Regions from separate parts of the Providencia sp. LY12 genome, predicted to be linked through region 2. Evidence: predicted binding sites of a transcription regulator. Region 2 holds the regulator's gene; each other region holds the start of a gene.
What was found. The regulator PhoB, encoded in region 2, activates phosphate uptake and scavenging genes when phosphate is short. The targets are predictions, from matches to a motif close to CTGTCATAAAACTGNCNNAT.
Positions count from the first base shown of each region.

Region 1: the regulator PhoB is predicted to act here: its motif matches at 3,620-3,639, upstream of pstS (phosphate ABC transporter substrate-binding protein PstS).
Region 3: the regulator PhoB is predicted to act here: its motif matches at 2,783-2,802, upstream of phoA (alkaline phosphatase).

Region 1 is NZ_CM172594.1:281,687-288,308, forward strand. Features, by position in the region: gene ACY3ZI_RS01225 (Tex family protein) at 1-469, opposite strand, end outside; gene greB (transcription elongation factor GreB) at 632-1,117, shown strand; gene ompR (osmolarity response regulator transcription factor OmpR) at 1,232-1,951, shown strand; gene envZ (two-component system sensor histidine kinase EnvZ) at 1,948-3,279, shown strand; gene pstS (phosphate ABC transporter substrate-binding protein PstS) at 3,728-4,771, shown strand; gene pstC (phosphate ABC transporter permease PstC) at 4,883-5,839, shown strand; gene pstA (phosphate ABC transporter permease PstA) at 5,842-6,622, shown strand, end outside.
Region 2 is NZ_CM172594.1:845,559-852,180, forward strand. Features, by position in the region: gene ACY3ZI_RS03740 (AAA family ATPase) at 1-1,410, opposite strand, end outside; gene sbcD (exonuclease subunit SbcD) at 1,413-2,627, opposite strand; gene phoB (phosphate regulon transcriptional regulator PhoB) at 2,961-3,650, shown strand; gene phoR (phosphate regulon sensor histidine kinase PhoR) at 3,674-4,993, shown strand; gene brnQ (branched-chain amino acid transport system II carrier protein) at 5,488-6,622, shown strand, end outside.
Region 3 is NZ_CM172594.1:664,111-670,732, forward strand. Features, by position in the region: gene ACY3ZI_RS02915 (helix-turn-helix transcriptional regulator) at 1-210, opposite strand, end outside; gene ACY3ZI_RS02920 (APC family permease) at 608-2,101, shown strand; gene ACY3ZI_RS02925 (DUF3156 family protein) at 2,076-2,681, shown strand; gene phoA (alkaline phosphatase) at 2,878-4,317, shown strand; gene ACY3ZI_RS02935 (GNAT family N-acetyltransferase) at 4,506-5,036, shown strand; gene ACY3ZI_RS02940 (DUF1435 family protein) at 5,189-5,443, shown strand; tRNA gene ACY3ZI_RS02945 (tRNA-Leu) at 5,542-5,627, opposite strand; tRNA gene ACY3ZI_RS02950 (tRNA-Leu) at 5,722-5,807, opposite strand; gene rsmC (16S rRNA (guanine(1207)-N(2))-methyltransferase RsmC) at 5,982-6,622, opposite strand, start outside.

The sequences.
Region 1 (6,622 bases), 560 kb from region 2:
CGGCTTTGGTATCCGCAACGCCTTTATCTGCGTCAACATAGCTTTGTGCAAGTGTATCCGGTGACTGGCTTGGATCGTTCCACAGCGTATCCGCTAAGGGTTCTAAGCCCGCTTCGATAGCAATTTGCCCACGAGTACGGCGCTTTGGTTTGTAAGGGAGGTAAAGATCTTCGAGTTCGGTTTTATTCAGCGTTGTATTGATAGCAGAAGCGAGTTCTGGAGTAAGCTTACCTTGTTCATCAATGGATTTTAGAATGGTTTGCTTACGGTCGTTTAACTCTCTCAAATACCCTAAACGGCTCTCTAGCTGACGTAGCTGAGTGTCATCCAATCCCCCCGTAACCTCTTTACGGTAGCGGGCGATAAATGGGACGGTATTGCCTTCATCCAATAATGTAATGGCTGAAAACACCTGTTTTGGTTGGGCTTGTAGTTCGGCCGCAATAATTTGGCTTAGAGTTTCATTCATGTCGTGTTTAAATACCTACTCAAAGAACAGTGAAAATAGACTGCACAGTTATACTTGCTGGTAGACAGAATTGCCAGACAGAATTTTTGTCTAGTGGTAGGCAAGTCGCAGATTATATTTTATAAAATATTATAATTATCCGATTTATATACCTTTAATGAGATGAATAAGAGCCTTTTAATTACCCGTGAAGGATGGGATGCTTTAGACAAAGAACTTAAATATCTTTGGAAAGAAGAGCGCCCTCGAGTGACGCAGTCCGTCTCTGAAGCCGCAGCCCAGGGCGATCGTTCCGAAAACGCAGAATATATTTACGGTAAAAAACGGCTGCGGGAAATAGACCGCCGTATTCGTTTTCTATCCAAAAGATTGGATCAGCTTAGAATTGTTGAACCCGATCCTCGACAAGAGGGGCGTGTGTTTTTTGGCGCATGGGTTAAGCTTGAAGATGATAATGAAAATATCAGAATTTTCCGGTTAGTGGGGGCTGATGAATTTGATCCTGCTAAGCAGTGGATTTCTATCGATTCACCAGTAGCTCGCGCATTAATTGGCAAGCAGGTTGATGATGAAGTGGTCGTTACAACGCCGGGCGGAAAAGTCACGTATTTTGTGCTAGAGATTAGCTATAAACCATTAATCAGTTAACGAGTAAAATGATTCATTAAAGTTAGTGTTAATGGTAAATTAATGGCATGAATATTATTTTTGTTACTTTCATCAGCAGAATAATTCTAAAATTCCACACTTTGGGGGCTATAAATGCAGGAAAGTTATAAAGTTCTCGTCGTCGATGATGATATGCGTTTACGTGCTCTGCTTGAACGTTACCTCACCGAGCAGGGTTTTCAGGTAAGAAGTGCAGCGAATGCTGAACAGATGGACAGGATCCTAACACGGGAATCTATTCATTTAATCGTATTGGACTTAATGCTTCCTGGGGAAGATGGCTTATCTATTTGCCGTCGTTTACGTAGTCAAAATAACCCAATTCCAATCATTATGGTTACCGCGAAAGGCGAAGAAGTTGACCGTATTGTGGGCTTAGAAATTGGTGCGGATGACTATATCCCTAAACCGTTTAACCCTCGTGAACTGTTAGCGCGTATTCGTGCGGTGCTGCGTCGCCAAGCGAACGAGTTACCGGGTGCACCATCGCAAGATGATGCCGTCATCACTTTTGGTAAATTTAAATTGAACCTCGGAACCCGTGAAATGTTCCAAGGCGAAGAAAATATGCCATTAACCAGTGGTGAGTTTGCGGTGTTGAAAGTATTAGTTTCTTATCCACGCGAACCATTATCTCGTGACAAGCTGATGAGTTTGGCTCGAGGTCGTGAATACAGTGCGATGGAACGTTCTATCGACGTTCAAATTTCACGTTTACGCCGTATGATTGAAGAAGATCCTGCGCACCCACGTTACATTCAAACCGTTTGGGGCTTAGGATACGTATTTGTTCCAGATGGAAGTAAAGCATGAAGCGACTGAGGTTCTCACGACGTAGTACATTTTCTCGCTCGTTATTTTTGTTTGTCGCACTCCTGTTCGCAAGCCTTGTGACCAGCTACATGGTTGTATTGAATTTTGTTGTGATGCCAAGCTTACAGCAGTTCAATAAAGTGCTTGCCTATGAAGTACGTACATTGATGACAGAGAAAATGGTTCTACAAGATGGAACCTCAGTGCGAGTTTCACCCGCATTACGTAAAAAAATCTACAATGAGCTCGGTATTACCTTTTACGCCCATTCAGCGGCGATGGAAGAGGGATTAAACTGGGCAAAAGAGTATGATTTTCTAAGTGAAAACATGTCGGAATACTTGGGTGGCAAGGCCAGCGTGCATCTGGAGCTTGGGCGTGAGTATCCGATATTGTGGTTAACATCCTACCTAGCACCAGATATTTGGGTGCGCGTTCCACTCACCGAAATCGGCCAAAATCAGTTTTCTCAAGTTTTCCGCTATACACTCACGGTCTTTCTCACGATTTTTGCGGGGGTTTGGCTCTATATTCGCTATCAAAACAAGCCATTATTAGAGCTGGAATATCACGCGGGTGAGGTCGGTAAGGGGCATGTTATGCCGCCGATGCAAGAGAAAGGTGCCACAGAGGTTCGCGCGGCTATTCGCTCGTTCAACCATATGGCGGCAGGGATAAAATCCCTCGAAAATGACCGCACTGTATTAATGGCAGGGGTCAGCCATGACCTTCGAACGCCACTGACGCGAATTCGTCTCGCAACGGAAATGATGGGACCAGAAGATGGCTATCTCGCTGAATCTATCAACAAAGATATTGAAGAGTGCGACGCAATAATCGGCCAATTCATGTCTTACCTGAAAACAGGGCAAGAGATGGATATGGAGTTCTGCGACCTCAACGCTATCCTCAACGAAGCTGTTGTTGCTGAAACCAACGTCGTGGGAGAAATTGAAACCAATTTAGTCTCAGGACCAGTGATGTTCAACGGTAACCATCTTGCTATCAAACGCGCGATTACCAACATGATAGTCAACGCTTATCGCTACGGAAATGGCTGGATCAAAGTCAGCAGTGGTAAAAATGAAGATTATGTTTGGTTCCAAGTTGAAGATGATGGCGCGGGGATCAAAGAAGAAGACATTCAACGCCTATTCCAGCCGTTCGTACAGGGTGAAAAAGCCCGTAGCAACAAAGGTACAGGGCTGGGGCTCGCGATAATTCGCAGGATTATAGATGCTCACGAAGGGAATATTGAGATCCATAAAAGTGAGCGTGGCGGGTTTGCTATTCGAGCCTTGCTCCCTCTCAAAGAACGCGAAGACTAAATATCTCGTCGTATTTCAACTTGTAGGGGTGTTGACTACGCTCAGCTACTCAGGTCACATACTAATGTATGCTCCCTGAGATATCTTTGCTTGTCGCCTACCTACAAGCTGAAATACTTAGAGATATACTGTGTAGATAGAAAGATAGAAAGATAGAAAGATAGAAAGAAAGATAGAAAGAGAAATAAATTTTTTCATTTATGACAATATGTCATATTCCAAACGCTAAGCTGTCACATTCGCTGTTCTTATTTAGTTTGTTGAAAAATAAGTAAATAATCATTTTTGTACCATTCTGCTACACTTAATCATGTCGATAAAATCTGCAAATGTCATAAAACTGTCATAAAGCTGACATATTGCCGTAACTCAATTGTCCTATTTTCCCTACCGTGACATACACCCAATAATTTAATACTTGATTATTTCTTACATCCCCGGAGGGATTATGAAAATGATGCGTACCACACTAGCAAGCGTAATGGCAGCAACCTTATCTCTGACTGCAATGTCTTCTTTTGCTGCTACCAGCCTGACCGGAGCTGGCGCGACATTCCCTGCTCCTGTTTATGCGAAGTGGGCAGATACTTATCAGAAAGAAACAGGTAATAAAATTAACTATCAGGGGATCGGTTCTTCTGGTGGTGTAAAACAGATTAATGCAAAAACAGTTGATTTCGGTGCGTCTGATGCGCCATTGACTGATGAAAAACTCAAAGAAGACGGCTTATTCCAATTCCCAACCGTGATTGGTGGTGTGGTTTTAGCGGTAAACGTTAAAGGCATCGAATCTAATCAACTGGTTCTTGATGGTAAAACTCTGGGCGACATCTACTTAGGCAAAATTGCAAAATGGAATGACCCAGCCATCGCAAAACTGAATCCAAACGTAAAATTACCTGACCAAAACATCGCTGTAGTTCGCCGCTCTGATGGTTCTGGTACCACATTCGTCTTCACAAGCTACTTAGCAAAAGTTAGCTCAAACTGGAAAGATGAAGTGGGTGCAGGTTCAACGGTTAACTGGCCGAAAAATAGCGTAGGCGGTAAAGGTAACGACGGCGTTGCAGCCTTTGTTCAACGTCTGCCAGGCTCTATCGGTTATGTAGAATATGCTTACGCAAAACAGAATAATCTTGCGTATACTAAGCTGGTTTCTGCAGATGGCCAGCCAGTTTCACCAACAGGTGAAAGCTTCAGCGCAGCAGCGAAAAAAGTAGATTGGTCTAAATCATTTGCACAAGACCTGACTAACCGTGAAGGCGCTAACGCATGGCCAATTACCTCTACCACATTCATCTTAGTTCACAATCAACAAGCGGATGCTGAGAAAGGTAAAGCGGTTCTTGATTTCTTCAACTGGGCTTACGACAAAGGTGGTAAACAAGCAGAAGCATTAGATTATGCTGTGTTACCTCAAGAAGTTGTGACCGCAGTACGTGCAGCATGGAAAACAGAAGTAAAAGATAGCCAAGGTAAAGCACTGTTCTAAGTGCCCCTCGGGTTGGAAAAGGGTAAGCGGGGGCTGAGGAATAGCTCCCGCTTATTCACCGTAGTAACGTAAGTCCTACTGAAAAGTAGGCATGGAATGAGAACAAAGCGCATGGCCGAAAAAATAACGGCATTCAAAGCCCCTAGTAAATCGGGCGACGTGATTTTTAGTGCATTAGTCAAAATAGCAGCGCTAATCACTCTCCTCATGCTTGGTGGCATTATTATTTCCCTGATTTTCGCATCTTGGCCAAGTATGCAGAAATTCGGATTTTCGTTTTTGTGGAACAAAGAGTGGGATGCGCCAGCAGAACAGTTTGGTGCATTAGTGCCTATCTACGGCACCATCGTTACATCATTAATCGCTCTGATTATCGCCGTGCCAGTGAGTTTTGGTATCGCACTATTCTTAACAGAGCTAGCGCCTAACTGGTTAAAACGTCCATTAGGTATTGCGATTGAGCTTCTCGCGGCTATCCCAAGTATTGTTTACGGTATGTGGGGGCTGTTTGTCTTCGCTCCATTATTTGCAGAATACTTCCAAGAACCGGTTGGTAATGTCATGTCGAGCATTCCAATTGTTGGCGAACTTTTCTCAGGCCCTGCGTTTGGTATCGGTATTCTTGCGGCAGGTATTATCCTTGCCATTATGATCATTCCTTACATCGCCTCGGTAATGCGCGATGTGTTTGAACAAACTCCTGTGATGATGAAAGAGTCAGCCTACGGAATTGGCTGTACCACATGGGAAGTGATTTGGAACATCGTTCTGCCTTATACCCGTAATGGGGTGATTGGCGGGGTGATGCTGGGGCTAGGTCGTGCATTGGGAGAAACCATGGCGGTGACATTCGTCATTGGTAACACTTACCAGCTCGATAGCCCTTCACTGTTTATGCCGGGTAACAGTATTACCTCTGCGCTGGCGAACGAATTTGCTGAAGCGGAAAGTGGTTTACACACCGCAGCGCTGATGGAACTTGGTTTAATTCTGTTTGTGATTACCTTCATTGTTCTGGCGATTTCCAAGCTGATGGTAATGCGCCTTGCTAAGAATGAGGGACGCTAATTATGTCGAATTATGAACCTGTTGTAGTGAATCAAAAAGAACGCGCACGCCGCCAAGCATGGCGTCGTCAAGTCAACAGAATGGCATTATTAGTCTCCATGCTGACGATGGCGTTTGGTCTGTTCTGGCTAGTGTGGATTTTATTCTCCACGGTAACCAAAGGGATTGATGGCATGTCCCTCAATCTGTTTACTGAAATGACTCCGCCGCCAAATACAGAAGGCGGTGGTTTGGCGAACGCCATTGTGGGAAGTGGATTGCTTATCTTGTGGGCGACTGTTATCGGGACTCCATTAGGGATTTTAGCGGGTATCTACTTAGCGGAATATGGTCGCAAATCGTGGTTAGCTTCGGTGACGCGTTTTATTAACGACATTCTGTTATCTGCGCCTTCAATTGTGGTTGGTCTGTTTGTTTACACCATTGTGGTGGCTCAAATGCAGCATTTCTCGGGTTGGGCGGGGGTAATTGCACTTGCATTACTGCAAATCCCAATTGTTATTCGTACCACTGAGAACATGTTGAAGCTCGTGCCTGATAGCCTGCGTGAAGCGGCATATGCACTGGGTACACCAAAATGGAAAATGATTTTATCCATTACATTAAAAGCATCTGTATCTGGGATTATTACCGGTATTTTGCTGGCTATCGCGCGTATTGCGGGGGAAACCGCACCGCTGCTGTTTACGTCACTCTCGAACCAATTCTGGAGCACCGACATGAATGAGCCAATTGCTAACTTACCAGTGACTATCTTCAAATTTGCAATGAGTCCGTTCTCTG
Region 2 (6,622 bases):
GGCTTTTTGCTGTTGAACCTGTTGTAGGGTTTGCCATTCTTGGTGGATAGCTTTCTGCTTTTGCTGATTTTGGGTTAGGCGTTCTGTGAATTCATAAATAAACTTCCCTTGCTGCTGCCAGCTTCCAAGTTGCGCGACAATCTGGGCATCATTTTGATGTTCTTGTAGAAATAACTGGGTTTTATTCAATTCATTATTAGCATGAAGAATTTTCTGCTGAATATTTTCTATAATCGATTTTTTCTGTAAATATTCGCCATTTAGTTGGTTTAACTGCTCAGTTAGCTGGATTTTTTGCTGGTTAAGTTGTGCGAGCAAATTGTCGAGTGGGCGCACTTCGTTATCAATCATCGCCGTGGCTTTTTGTACCCACTCTTTATATTGGTTTTGCTCCAACTGAGCTTGAGTATGTTGGGCAACTAATGGCAAGCGCTGCTTTTGAGCGTCTTCTAAAAGTAATGTGGTGCGCTGCTGTTTTTGGGTCTGTTCATCGAGTTGGGTTTGCAAGCTTTGTACTGCCAACCAATCAGGGCGTAGCGCTTCTGCTGGGGCGCTTTGTGCCAGCTTATGTAAGCGGGGTTCGGCGGCTTGATATTGCTGTAGAGCTTGCTGCTGTGCAATCTGTAATCGCTGGGTATTTTGCACCAGTTGTTGATGTTGCTGGTGCCATGTTAGGGCTTGCTGATGGTGGTTTTTATTCTGATTCAGTTGCTGTTCTTGCGCTGAATATTGTTGCTGTTTTTCAACCAGTTCTTGATGTTCAGCTTCAGTGAGTAAGTTAATGCTACTGGCTTGTGCCCGAAGAATATCGAGATCGGTTTTAGCTTGTTTATGTTGGTTAAAAATATACACCGAAATCTGGCTGTAAATTTCGGTGCCGGTGATCTCTTCCAGCAAATCGGCGCGCTCTTTTTCGGTTGCATTTAAAAAGGCAGCAAAATCCCCTTGGGAGAGCAAAATGGATTTTGTGAAACGCCCAAAATCTAGTCCGGTGATTTGCACAATTTTTTCACGCACTTCACTGATTTTTTCTGCGATGATCTGCCCATCAGCGACGGTTGCTAGCTCTGCTTTTGCATCTTGCAGGTTACCATCAGGTTTATTGTTTGCTCTGCGTTGGCTCCAAAATGCGCGATAAGCGATGCCTTTAACTTCAAACTCGACTTCTGCTAAACATTCACCCGTATGGCGGGTCATTAACTCATTTTTGCTTTTTGATATTGCGCCTAACCGTGGAGTCTGGTGGTAAAGTGCTAGGCAGATGGCATCCAATAACGTGGTTTTTCCCGCGCCAGTCGCGCCTGTGATGGCAAATAACCCATTACTGGCAAAAGGCTCTTCCGTGAAATCAATCTTCCATTCACCTTTTAGGGAGTTAATGTTTTTCAGGCGTAAGCTTAAGATTTTCAAAGTTATTCTCCCTGCTCATTGCGTAAGTTGGCGTAGGATTGCTTGAAAAGCTGCAATAAACGCTGCTCTAACGCTTTGTCTTCCAATGACTCTTCGGTAAGTCGTCGAGTAAAAACTTCTTCGGCAGTCAGTTCACTTAATGTTTCATTCTGCGGCGTGAGGTTTTGACCTGTTTGTACCCGCCGAGCTCGGCGTAAACGAACAACTTCGACAGGACGTTCTTGAGTAAGAGCTTCAATACGTTGTTGGATATCACCAAGATAGTCTTGGGTGGCGACTTCAATATCTAACCAAATAGGGAGCTCATTTTCTTGGACAGGTAAGTCCATTAATTGTTTTTGTAGTTCTTTCAAAGAGCCTTTTAAACTCAATAGCGGCTGGAAAACGGGAATTGGCAGCAAAGTGACATTAGCAAATTGGTGCTGATTAAATTCCACTAAGCAGACACTCTTTTGTTGTTGTGACTCATCAAAACTGAGTGAAATCGGAGAGCCGCTGTAGCGAATATGCGCTTGCCCACCAATTAGTTGAGGGCGATGGATGTGTCCGAGTGCAATATAATCCGCAGGTGGGAATGCGCCGGAAGGAAAGGCATCCAATGTGCCGATATAAATCTCACGCACGGAGTCTGTCAGTTCTGCACCGACGACGGTCAAATGTCCCGTGGCAATAATCGGGATATCTAAGCCCAGCTCAGCGCGTAGCTCAACGGCTTTTTGATAACAGCTTTGGTAGTGTTCATGAATGGCATTTTGTAATGAAAGTTGTTTCTCTTCACTGCTTTGCCCTGCAATGCTGACTTGGATATCTCGTGGTCGCAAAAAGGGGATCGCACACACCAGTCCATTTGGGTTCCCTTGCTTATCTTTCAATGTGATAACAGGGGATTCGCTGTTTGATGTGATAACGTGAGTATTTAAATAGCGTAATAACGCGCTGGATTCATTCAAAACAGAGACAGAATCATGGTTACCACTCAAGATAACTAATTGGCAGCCTGTTTTTTGTAAATCAACAATAAACTGGTTGTAGAGTTCACGCGCATAACTTGGCGGAGCGCCAGTATCAAAGACATCACCAGCCACAATCAGGGCATCCACTTGGTACTGTTTGACTTGTTCTATTAACCAACGCAAAAAGTGTTGGTGTTCAGCAGATCGGTTTTTAGTGAAAAAATACTGACCTAAATGCCAGTCTGAAGTGTGGATGATGCGCATGAGCTAGCGGTTCCTGTAATTATGACGCTTTTACTATATTAATATTCTGATGCTTTATACTAATACTCAAACCATTTGGTTTGCTGTGTCACAGTATACTGTATATAGGTTCAGTGAAAGCAAAGGTATGGCAAATTAAACAGTAAAAATAAGAGAGTTGCGAAGCGCTTCGCAATGATAGCCAGATGTGGTGTTAATATTTCACTTACATGACATTAAGCTGTTAATCTAATGATAGATCTTGAATGCGCGTTAAGATATTCATAATTCTGTCACAAAACTGACGCATAATGCGGTCACATTAAAAATCTCTTCTTATTTACAGGAACAATCATGGCAAGACGCATTCTAGTCGTTGAAGATGAAGCGCCCATCCGAGAAATGGTTTGTTTTGTATTGGAACAGAATGGTTTTCAGCCCACAGAGGCTGATGATTATGATTCTGCAATAGCGCAATTGGTTGATCCCCTTCCTGATTTAGTGTTATTGGACTGGATGATCCCCGGTGGTTCCGGTATCCAAGTCATTAAACATATGAAGCGTGATAGTGCCACGCGTGATGTCCCCGTGATGATGCTAACTGCAAGGGGCGAAGAAGAAGATCGCGTGAAAGGATTAGAAGTGGGTGCGGATGATTATTTAATCAAACCATTTTCACCAAAAGAATTGATAGCTCGAGTTAAAGCCATTTTACGACGTATCTCTCCAATGGCGACAGAAGACATTATTGAGATGAACGGGTTAGTTCTTGATCCTACTTCTCATCGCGTTACCAGCAAAGAAATTCCCATTGATATGGGGCCTACCGAATACAAGTTACTTCACTTCTTTATGACCCATCCAGAGCGAGTATATAGCCGCGAACAGTTACTCAACTATGTTTGGGGCGCAAACGTGTATGTGGAAGACAGAACGGTGGATGTGCATATTCGTCGTTTAAGAAAAGCGTTAGAGTTAGATGGGCATGATAAGATGGTGCAAACGGTTCGTGGTACTGGCTACCGCTTCTCTGTTCGCTATTGAGAAACCATTAGGGAGAAACATGGGTGCTTGAACGCTTATCCTTAAAACAGCTGATTTGGGGGCTGTTTTTATTTATTTTACCCGCATTGATACTGTCTGTTTTTATTGGGCATCTTCCGTGGCTATTAGTGATTTCACTGCTCGCAGCACTCATTTGGCACGGATATAACCTGCTAAAACTTTCAGATTGGCTCTGGTTGGATAGAAGTATGCTGCCGCCGGATGGCAAAGGGGGATGGGAGCCGATATTTTATGGTATCTATCAGATGCAGCAGCGCAACCGTAAGCGTCGCCGTGAATTAGGTCAGTTGATTAAGCGCTTTCGCAGCGGAGCTGAATCCTTGCCTGATGCGGTGGTAATTATGACCACCGAAGGCAATATTTTCTGGTGTAACCGCCACGCTCAACAGCTTCTAGGCTTTCGCTGGCCTGAGGATAACGGACAGCATATTTTTAACTTGCTACGTTATCCTGATTTTAGTCGTTATTTCACCGTGAAAAACTATGACCAAGCACTGACGATTGAGCTTAATAGTGGCGAAATTGTTGAGTTTCGAATTTTACCGTATGCAAGTGATCAGCTTTTGATGGTGGCTCGAGATGTGACTGAAAAACGCCGTCTAGAAAAAGCACGTAGAGACTTTTTTGCTAACGTGAGCCATGAGTTACGAACGCCATTAACGGTTATACAAGGTTATCTTGAAGTCATGGATGATCAAGAAGGCACTTCACCGATGAATAAAAAAGCGTTGTCGGTGATGCAAGAACAGACTCATCGAATGGATAACCTAGTGAAGCAATTGCTGCAATTATCCCGTATAGAGGTTGCCCCTCAAATTAATTTAGACGAACAGATTAATATGCCGGTCATTCTCAAGATGATTGAACAAGAAGCGATTAGCTTAAGCCAAGGGCGGCACGAGTTTGAATTCAGTATTGATGAAAAACTTCGAGTTCATGGAAATGAAGAGCAGCTACGAAGTGCGGTTGCTAACTTAGTGTATAACGCCATAAACCATACGCCAGACGGCACGAAAATTAAGGTAAAATGGCAGCGAACCAGTAATGGCGCGCAGTTTAGTGTGAGTGACAATGGTCCAGGAATTCCAACTGAGCACCTTCCTCGCTTAACAGAGCGTTTTTATCGTGTGGATAAAGCGCGCTCTCGACAAGGTGGTGGCGGAACAGGGCTGGGCTTAGCGATTGTTAAGCATGCGGTTCAGCATCATAGTAGCCAGCTCTCCGTAACCAGTCAGGTTGGTAAGGGCAGTGAGTTTTCATTCACATTACCGCCAGTGTTTATTGTGTCAGACAAGAAAGTGAATACATTAAGCGCGAAATAATCGAAAAATTGAAACCTTGCTAATAAAATCATTGTATTAGCAAGGTTTTTTGTTTTGTGTTTCATCCTATATTGGTGCTATTTCTAACGCCTACGCTATATTTTCAATTTTATCCTGCAATTTTCTTCATCTTATTCTGTGAATATTTCTTCGGTATGGTTAAAAAATGTTTTATTGATGATTTTTTAGCCTGAATATATAAGGGATATTGCAATTTTACTGACAGTAATCACTGGTTCTTAAATTTAGTTTGGTGCATTGTTCTTGTTTTCGGGTTTGCTCTTGCCTTTTTTCCCTATAAAAGTTTTACTTGTCGCCAGTTATTGGCGATTTTTACTGTTTTTTGATGTTTAGTATTGCAAAGCTAACCAAGACATGCATTTTGTGTTGTTAATGTAATGTTAATCAGAACTCTATTTCGTCATATATGTTCCAACAGGTTACGGATGAAGTGACCTGTTTTTATTTCATAATTTACTAAAAATTAACATAATATGGCTCATCGTTTATCATCCAGAGATATCCTCGCCTTAGGTTTTATGACCTTTGCGCTGTTTGTTGGGGCTGGAAATATTATTTTCCCGCCAATGGTCGGTTTACAAGCCGGTGAACAAGTTTGGACTGCGGCACTTGGTTTCTTAGTCACAGGTGTCGGTCTTCCTGTTCTTACCGTCGTTGCATTGGCGAAAGTGGGGGGCGGTATTGAAGCGCTTAGCACGCCAATTGGTAAAACTGCCGGTCTGCTATTAGCTATCGTTGCATATCTATCGGTGGGGCCTCTTTTTGCGACCCCAAGAACGGCAACCGTTTCTTATAAAGTGGGTATTGCACCATTGCTGGGCGGTGAATCGGAAATATCACTGCTGATTTATAGCGCCATCTATTTTGTACTGGTGATCGGTATTTCGTTATACCCAGGTAAATTGCTAGATAGTGTTGGGCACATTTTGGCGCCAGTCAAAATGTTGGCACTGGCAATTTTAGGCGTTGCTGCGGTTATGTGGCCTGCTGGAGAACCGATCCTGGCAACCCCAGAATACCAAAATATGGCATTTTCCAATGGCTTTATTAATGGCTATTTAACGATGGACACATTAGGTGCCATGGTTTTTGGTATTGTCATTGTGAATGCGGCGCGTTCCCGCGGTATTGAAAACTCATCATTATTAACTCGCTATACCATGTGGGCAGGATTAATTGCTGGTGTGTTATTAACTCTGGTCTATTTATCGTTGTTTAAACTGGGCGAAAATAGTGGATCATTGATTCCAAATCCAGCTGATGGCGCTGATATTCTTCACGAATATGTTCAATACACGTTCGGTAACTACGGTAGCTTCTTCTTAGCGGTATTGATTTTTGTTGCCTGTATGGTAACTGCTGTAGGGCTAACCTGCGCATGTGCTGAGTTCTTCAGCCGCTATGTGCCAATCTCTTACCGTAAATTGGTATTGATTTTAGGCTTGTTCTCTATGGTGATTTCAAACCTAGGACTGAGTAAGCTGATTGCGTTCTCATTGCCGGTATTGGTTTCGATTTATCCACCTTGTATCGTTTTGATTTTAATGAGCTTTACGTTGAAGTGGTGGCGTAACCCAACCATCGTAATTGCTCCAACGATGTTAACAA
Region 3 (6,622 bases), 180 kb from region 2:
GTCGGGATGTAGAGGATCGTGCTGGGAAAAGGCAGAGAGATACTCTTCATGCATACGCGCAGAAATTCCATACAGTACATGGTTTTCTGGCTGCCAGTGCTCATTTACTAGATAATAAACCGCCGCAGAAATAGGAATGATATGGGCAATTGTATTTAGGCAGCAGTCGATTAAGCCCTGTTGACTCTCACTAAATAGCGGTTGAACCATCATCATACCCCATCAAAATATACAGCTTACTATCATGCAATTTAATTCGATTAACATAAAGTAAACATGTTAATAACGTGAGCGTGGTTACACTATTTAAAACTTGTTTTTTATCGTTTAAAGGGAGTTTACTGCCTTTGGGTATCTTTCGTAGTGTGTTTGTTAATATGTTAATGAGGTTATTTTTTACTAACCATTGATATTTCAATGATTATTATATTATTTGAGTTTTAAAAGGGTACTTTTCGTTTTGGGCTCTGTGTGCTCCCCTCTCTCTGGGTATCGTTCTAAAGGACGATGGCGAGATGTTTAGGCTTATTTCTATAGTGAGAATGCAGTCACTTCATTTTTACAAAAAATTCACAATTTGGGCTGTGAGCAGAGAGAGGGAAGCAAAATGAATTTATCCTCAAAATTAACATCACACATTGAAAAAGGTAAGGTTGGCTTTCCAACAACGCTCGCCAGTTCGGTTGGCGTGATTATGGCAAGCCCTGTGATCCTCACTGTAACCAGTGGTTTTGGGATCGGCGGTGATACTTTTGCCTTAGCTGTTTTACTGAGCTTTATCATGATGCAGGCTCAATTAACCACATTCTCCGAAGCGGCGGCAATTTTACCGACCTCCGGTTCTGTTTACGACTATATCTCCTGCGGTATGGGGCGCTTTTGGGCGATTACAGGGGCACTGTCTGCCTATCTGATAGTTCACGTTTTTGCAGGTACAGCAGAGACCATTTTGTCCGGGATTATGGCGTTAGTGAACTTTGAAAGCCTGAATACAGTGCTGGAAACCAATAACTCCTCTTGGATGGTGGGGGTTGGTTTAGTTGTGGCATTCGGCTTATTGAATGCATTTGGTATCGAAGCTTTCGGCAAAGTGGAAGTGGTGCTCACTTTTGCAATGTGGAGCACGTTGGTGATTTTCAGTATTTGTGGGCTGCTGATGCCATTCCATGTTTCTGCAGAAGGCTGGTTTGGTCAAGGGCTGAATATTTCTGACCCGACCCTTGTTCTTAGCTTTGTGGGAATGGCGATGTTTATGTTTGTCGGCTGTGAATTAGTGACACCGATGGCGCCGGAAATTAAAAATTCAGCCAAAGTGATCCCGCGTGCGATGGCGATTGGTTTATGTGGCGTGGCATTCTGTATGTTCCTGTTTGGTGCGGCACTGACAAACCAAGTCGAAAACGTGATTGTTGACCCTCAAAATGGTGTGAGCCTATTAGAAACACCGATGGCTATTCCTGCGTTTGCTGGGCAAATTATGGGTGACTTCGGTAAATACTGGATTGGAATCGCCTTATTGCTGGCGGGTGGGGCAACTATCAATACATTGATGGCGGCAGTTCCACGCATTCTTTACGGCATGGCATTAGATGGTGCATTACCAAAAGTGTTCGCTTATTTACACCCTCGCTTTAAAACGCCAGTGTTTGGTATTTTAGTGGCGGTGATGATCCCATGTTTACACGCATTTGCTATCCAAGGGGATTTAGACCGTATTATCCCGTTGGTGCTGGCGGCTGTGTGCTCGTGGGGAACGGCATACTTATTAGTGACGATTTCTGTGGTGTTATTACGTATTCGTCGCCCTGATTTGCATCGTGCTTATCGCTCACCATTCTTCCCTATCCCTCAAATTATTTCGAGTGTGGGGATTATTCTAGCGATTGTTTACATCACGCCGCCGGGCATGAATAAAGCGGACGTGTATATTCCATTTGCCATTATGTTGGGATTAACCGCGAGTTATGCATTAGGTTGGACCGTGTTAGTGCAGAAAGTGAATCCATTTAAGCCCGTTCCGGTTGAACAAGTATTGTCCAACTCATTTGACGATGACAATGCAGAGGAGGTGGAACTTGAGCCTTTACGTAACCTTGCCTAAGTCACCATGGTGGAAAAGGTTAACTCAAAAACGCCTCCCGACAGGGTATCAAGCTGGGTTAACTTTAAATCGGATTGAGAAAGATATCGCTCCTTATGTTTGTGAGTGGGAGGCGCCTGGAGTGTTGCTCATCCAATTGCCTCAAGGTATTAAAGTGGAAGTGACTGAGCGTGTGAAAACCTTGTTTATGGCGTTTATTGTGCATAGTCGCTTTGCAGTTTCGGGAAAATGTGACAGTGCGCTGGTGGCACAGATTGATGTGAAAACAGCAGGGTCAGCGCGGAAAAAACACGTTCAGTTCACGACTCAACAAACGGAAGGGAAATTTTTGGTCGAAAGCTTAGAGCAGTACCCCGTGATCCGCCAAACTTTCGAAGAGCTAGATTTCACTCACTGTCATATTGCTGTCAAAAATGGCGTTTGGCGTTGCGAAATTGAGCCTTACACAGCTTCTGAAATGGTTAGTCGGATCCCTGCTGCTCGGCGTTATTTACGTTTGACTGATCAGCAGCGACATCGCTTATTAAGCGCACTACAGCTGATTTCTCAACTCATGAGCCAACAAACACCTCATCAATAATTTTTTCTCATCGATAACGCCCTGATTGGGCGTTTCGCTTTTATGATTGTTATGTTTATGGCTGCTATGTTTATGACAATCATCTTTATATCGACATAAAACCGTCATTCAACTGTCATCTGGCTGCTCTAGCATGCTGGTCAATTATTCGAAGTATATTCACTCTTCTTTTTATTGATTGGCAAGGATAAAAGTTATGACAGGTAATTTTATGAAATCTATGTTAGCCGTCGCTGTAAGTACGTTAATTTTAGGAACTGCAATCCCCGCTTATGCCGCGGATAAAAATGATGCAGTTTCAGAAAGTCGCGCTGCAAAAGGGGATATCACTAAATTTGGTGGTGCTCGCCGTTTATCGACTGAACAGACGGATATCATGAAAGCGGCACTGCATAATGGTCAAGCAAAGAACGTCATTTTATTTATCGGCGATGGTATGGGGGATTCTGAAATTACTGTCGCACGTAACTATGCTGAAGGGGCTGGCGGTTTCTTTAAAGGAATCGATGCATTGCCAATCACTGGACAATACACCCATTACGCATTAGATAAGAAAACACAAAAACCAGACTATGTAACTGATTCTGCGGCATCTGCAACAGCATGGTCATCCGGTGTGAAAACCTATAACGGCGCTTTAGGGATTGATGTATTTGGTAAAGACCATGACACATTGATTGAAATTGCGAAACGGAATGGTAAAGCAACGGGTAACGTAACGACATCTGAGATCCAAGATGCAACGCCAGCGGCTCAGTTTGCTCATGTGACGGGGCGCAAATGTTACGGTCCTGAAGAGACCAGCGAAAAGTGTGCAACCAATGCGCTGGAAAATGGCGGTCGTGGTTCTATCTCTGAACAGTTAATGATCACTCGTGCCGATGTCACATTAGGTGGCGGTGCGAAAAGTTTTAAGCAGGAAGCTAAAGCGGGTGATTACAAAGGGAAAACCTTGGAAAAACAAGCGGAAGAGCGAGGCTTCACTATCGTTCGTGATGCTAAGTCACTCGATGCAATCAAAGAAGCTAACCAAGATAAACCTGTGTTAGGTCTGTTCCATGATGGCAACATGACTGTGGCGTGGGAAGGTCCAAAAGCCACTTATCACGGTAACTTAAATAATGCAGCATTAGAGTGTAAACCGAATTCTAAACTAGACCCGAATGCACCGACATTAGCGCAAATGACTGAAAAAGCGATTGATTTATTGAAAGTAAATCCGAATGGCTTCTTCTTACAAGTTGAAAGCGCTTCTATCGATAAGCAGGATCATAAAGCGAACCCATGTGGTCAAATTGGTGAGACTGTCTCGCTGGACCAAGCGGTACAAGTGGGCTTAGATTTTGCTAAGAAGCACGGTGATACGCTGGTTATCGTGACCGCTGACCACTCGCATTCTAGTCAAATTATTCCAGACGGAACTAAATCATCAGGCTTAACTCAAGCGCTGATTACTAAAGATGGTACCGTGATGACCGTGAACTACGGTAACTCTGAAGAAGAAGATTCACAGGAGCATACAGGTGCTCAGCTACGTGTAGCAGCCTATGGTCCACATGCCGCGAACGTAATGGGTCTGACTGACCAAACCGATTTGTTCTTTACCATGCGCGATGCGATGGGATTGAAGCAATAAACCAACCCCTGTAGTTAAAAGTTCTCTGCGGCAGGATGCTACAGAGAACTTTTTTGTTTATAAAGTCCAATAAATCCTCATTAAGTTTCCTTCCTCATGCCCTGATTTCTTTTTGATTGTGTAGCCTGTATGCTCTCTATGTATCCGATTTATATAGCCTTTATACAAGCATTAAGAGACCAATAAAAATGAGAATAACACGCGAGCTCACGCGGGATGAGATCCCAAATGTGTGGTCGATTGATAGAACTGAATTGATTGAACACCTTTATCTTCACCAACAAGGAGAGTTAGTTCTTTCCGCTCAACGTTTTGATATGAAAGGTTGGCCGGAAGGTGAAACCGATGCATACACCCCGCATTTGCTGGAAAGTTATGATAATGGTGCTGTTTTCTTTGGTATTTTTGATAATGAAAAACTGATCGCCGCAGCGAGTTTAGATAATGTATGGCGAGGGGAAAATCAGGATCTGTTGCAGCTCTCTTTTCTTCATGTTAGCCACCAATATCGTGGTGAAGGGCTGGGCGGCCAGCTTTTCAAACTTTGCCAGCAGAGGGCGTTGAAGAAAGGCGCTGGTGGGTTGTATGTTTCTGCAACCCCTTCCGAAAATACGGTGCATTTTTATCAATATATGGGCTGTGAACTGCTCGAAAAGCCCGATCCTGTGCTGTTTGCGCTAGAGCCTGAAGATATTCACTTTGTTTGTACTTTTGAGTGATATTTTTACCGTAGGGGAAATATTTTCCTCACAAAAATTTGATTGATTTTTATAGAAACGCAGATATTATTGATAATCATTATCATCTTTAGCGAAATTATAGGCTAATTAAGAGTTAGCTAAAGACTCGTTAGCTATAAATGGGAGACGTTATGGGAACTAGCGTATCAAAAGCAACTGGGTTGCGGCGTATTGGCGCTGGTTTGTGGGGCGTCTTCGCGGTGGTATTACTGAGTATTATGTATCTGCTGAGCAATATGGGGTTTGATCCACTGAAAGTGGCGATGATCACCTTGATGATTGCGACGGCTGGCATGCTGTTTAATCGAGGTTCTCGCCGTTTATTAATTATTCCAGCAGTGATGTCTTTAGGTTGTTTCTTGCTGATTTTTATTATGCGAAGCTAAGATTGTCTAAGCGATATTTAGGCTAGGAGTATTGCGCGAGTGGCTATCAAGGATTGAACATCTGAGGATTAAATCATAAGGCTACGAATCATTAACAGTGGTGCGAAAGGGGGGACTTGAACCCCCACGTCCATAGGACACTAACACCTGAAGCTAGCGCGTCTACCAATTCCGCCACCCTCGCAAATACTGTCAAAATTCTTTCTATTGATACTGATTTCTATAATGAGCTGCGAAGAGCAGTCAACGCATAGATAATTGAAATTATGAAGAGTAAGTGGTGCGAAAGGGGGGACTTGAACCCCCACGTCCAAAGGACACTAACACCTGAAGCTAGCGCGTCTACCAATTCCGCCACCCTCGCAATACTAACTCTTTTGCATAATTGCTCATGCATCAATAGTACGGTGCGGATTTTAGGCTAATTTGCGCAGACGTCAATAAATTTTTATCGGCGCTATCTTGTTTGATGAAAAAACGGCCAACTTATAAAGTTGACCGTTAGAAACAAAATAGACAATGAGATAATTTCGCCGTTTTAGCGCTTAATGGCTTCGTAAACTTTGAATTTACCTGTCTTAGCCAGAACCACATGACCGCCAAACGCTTTATCCAGTAAGTCAGGATAAGGTAAAAATGCATTCGCCACGATCCGTAAGCGTCCGCCTTTTTTCAGGTGCTTAGGTGCTTGGAAAATAAGTGTTTCTACCGCGTTATAGCTGGTATTGATCCCATCATGGAACGGCGGGTTAGAAATGATCCAATCAAATTTATCATCAACATCGGAATAGACGTCGCTTGGGATCACTTTTCCGGTCAGGTTGTTGGCCGCTAATGTTGCCGTAGCGGAATCAATCGCGGATGCGCTGACATCACTTAGGGTTAAGGTGACACCCGGATTTTGTGAGCCGATGACCGCGGCGAGTACGCCGTTACCGCAAGCCAGATCAAGCACATTACCGCTCATTGGCTCAGTCAATGTGGAGAGCAGTAAATCACTACCGATATCTAACTCGTTATGGCTGAATACACCTGGAAGTGCATGAATTTTCACATTATCAACCTGATAGTTACGCCACCAGCGCTTAATATCAAATTCGGTTGGTTGCTCTAATTCACCGTAATAGAGCCCACAGCGGCGTGCGGAATCAATTTTTTGCAGTGTCGCAATCCCTTCCA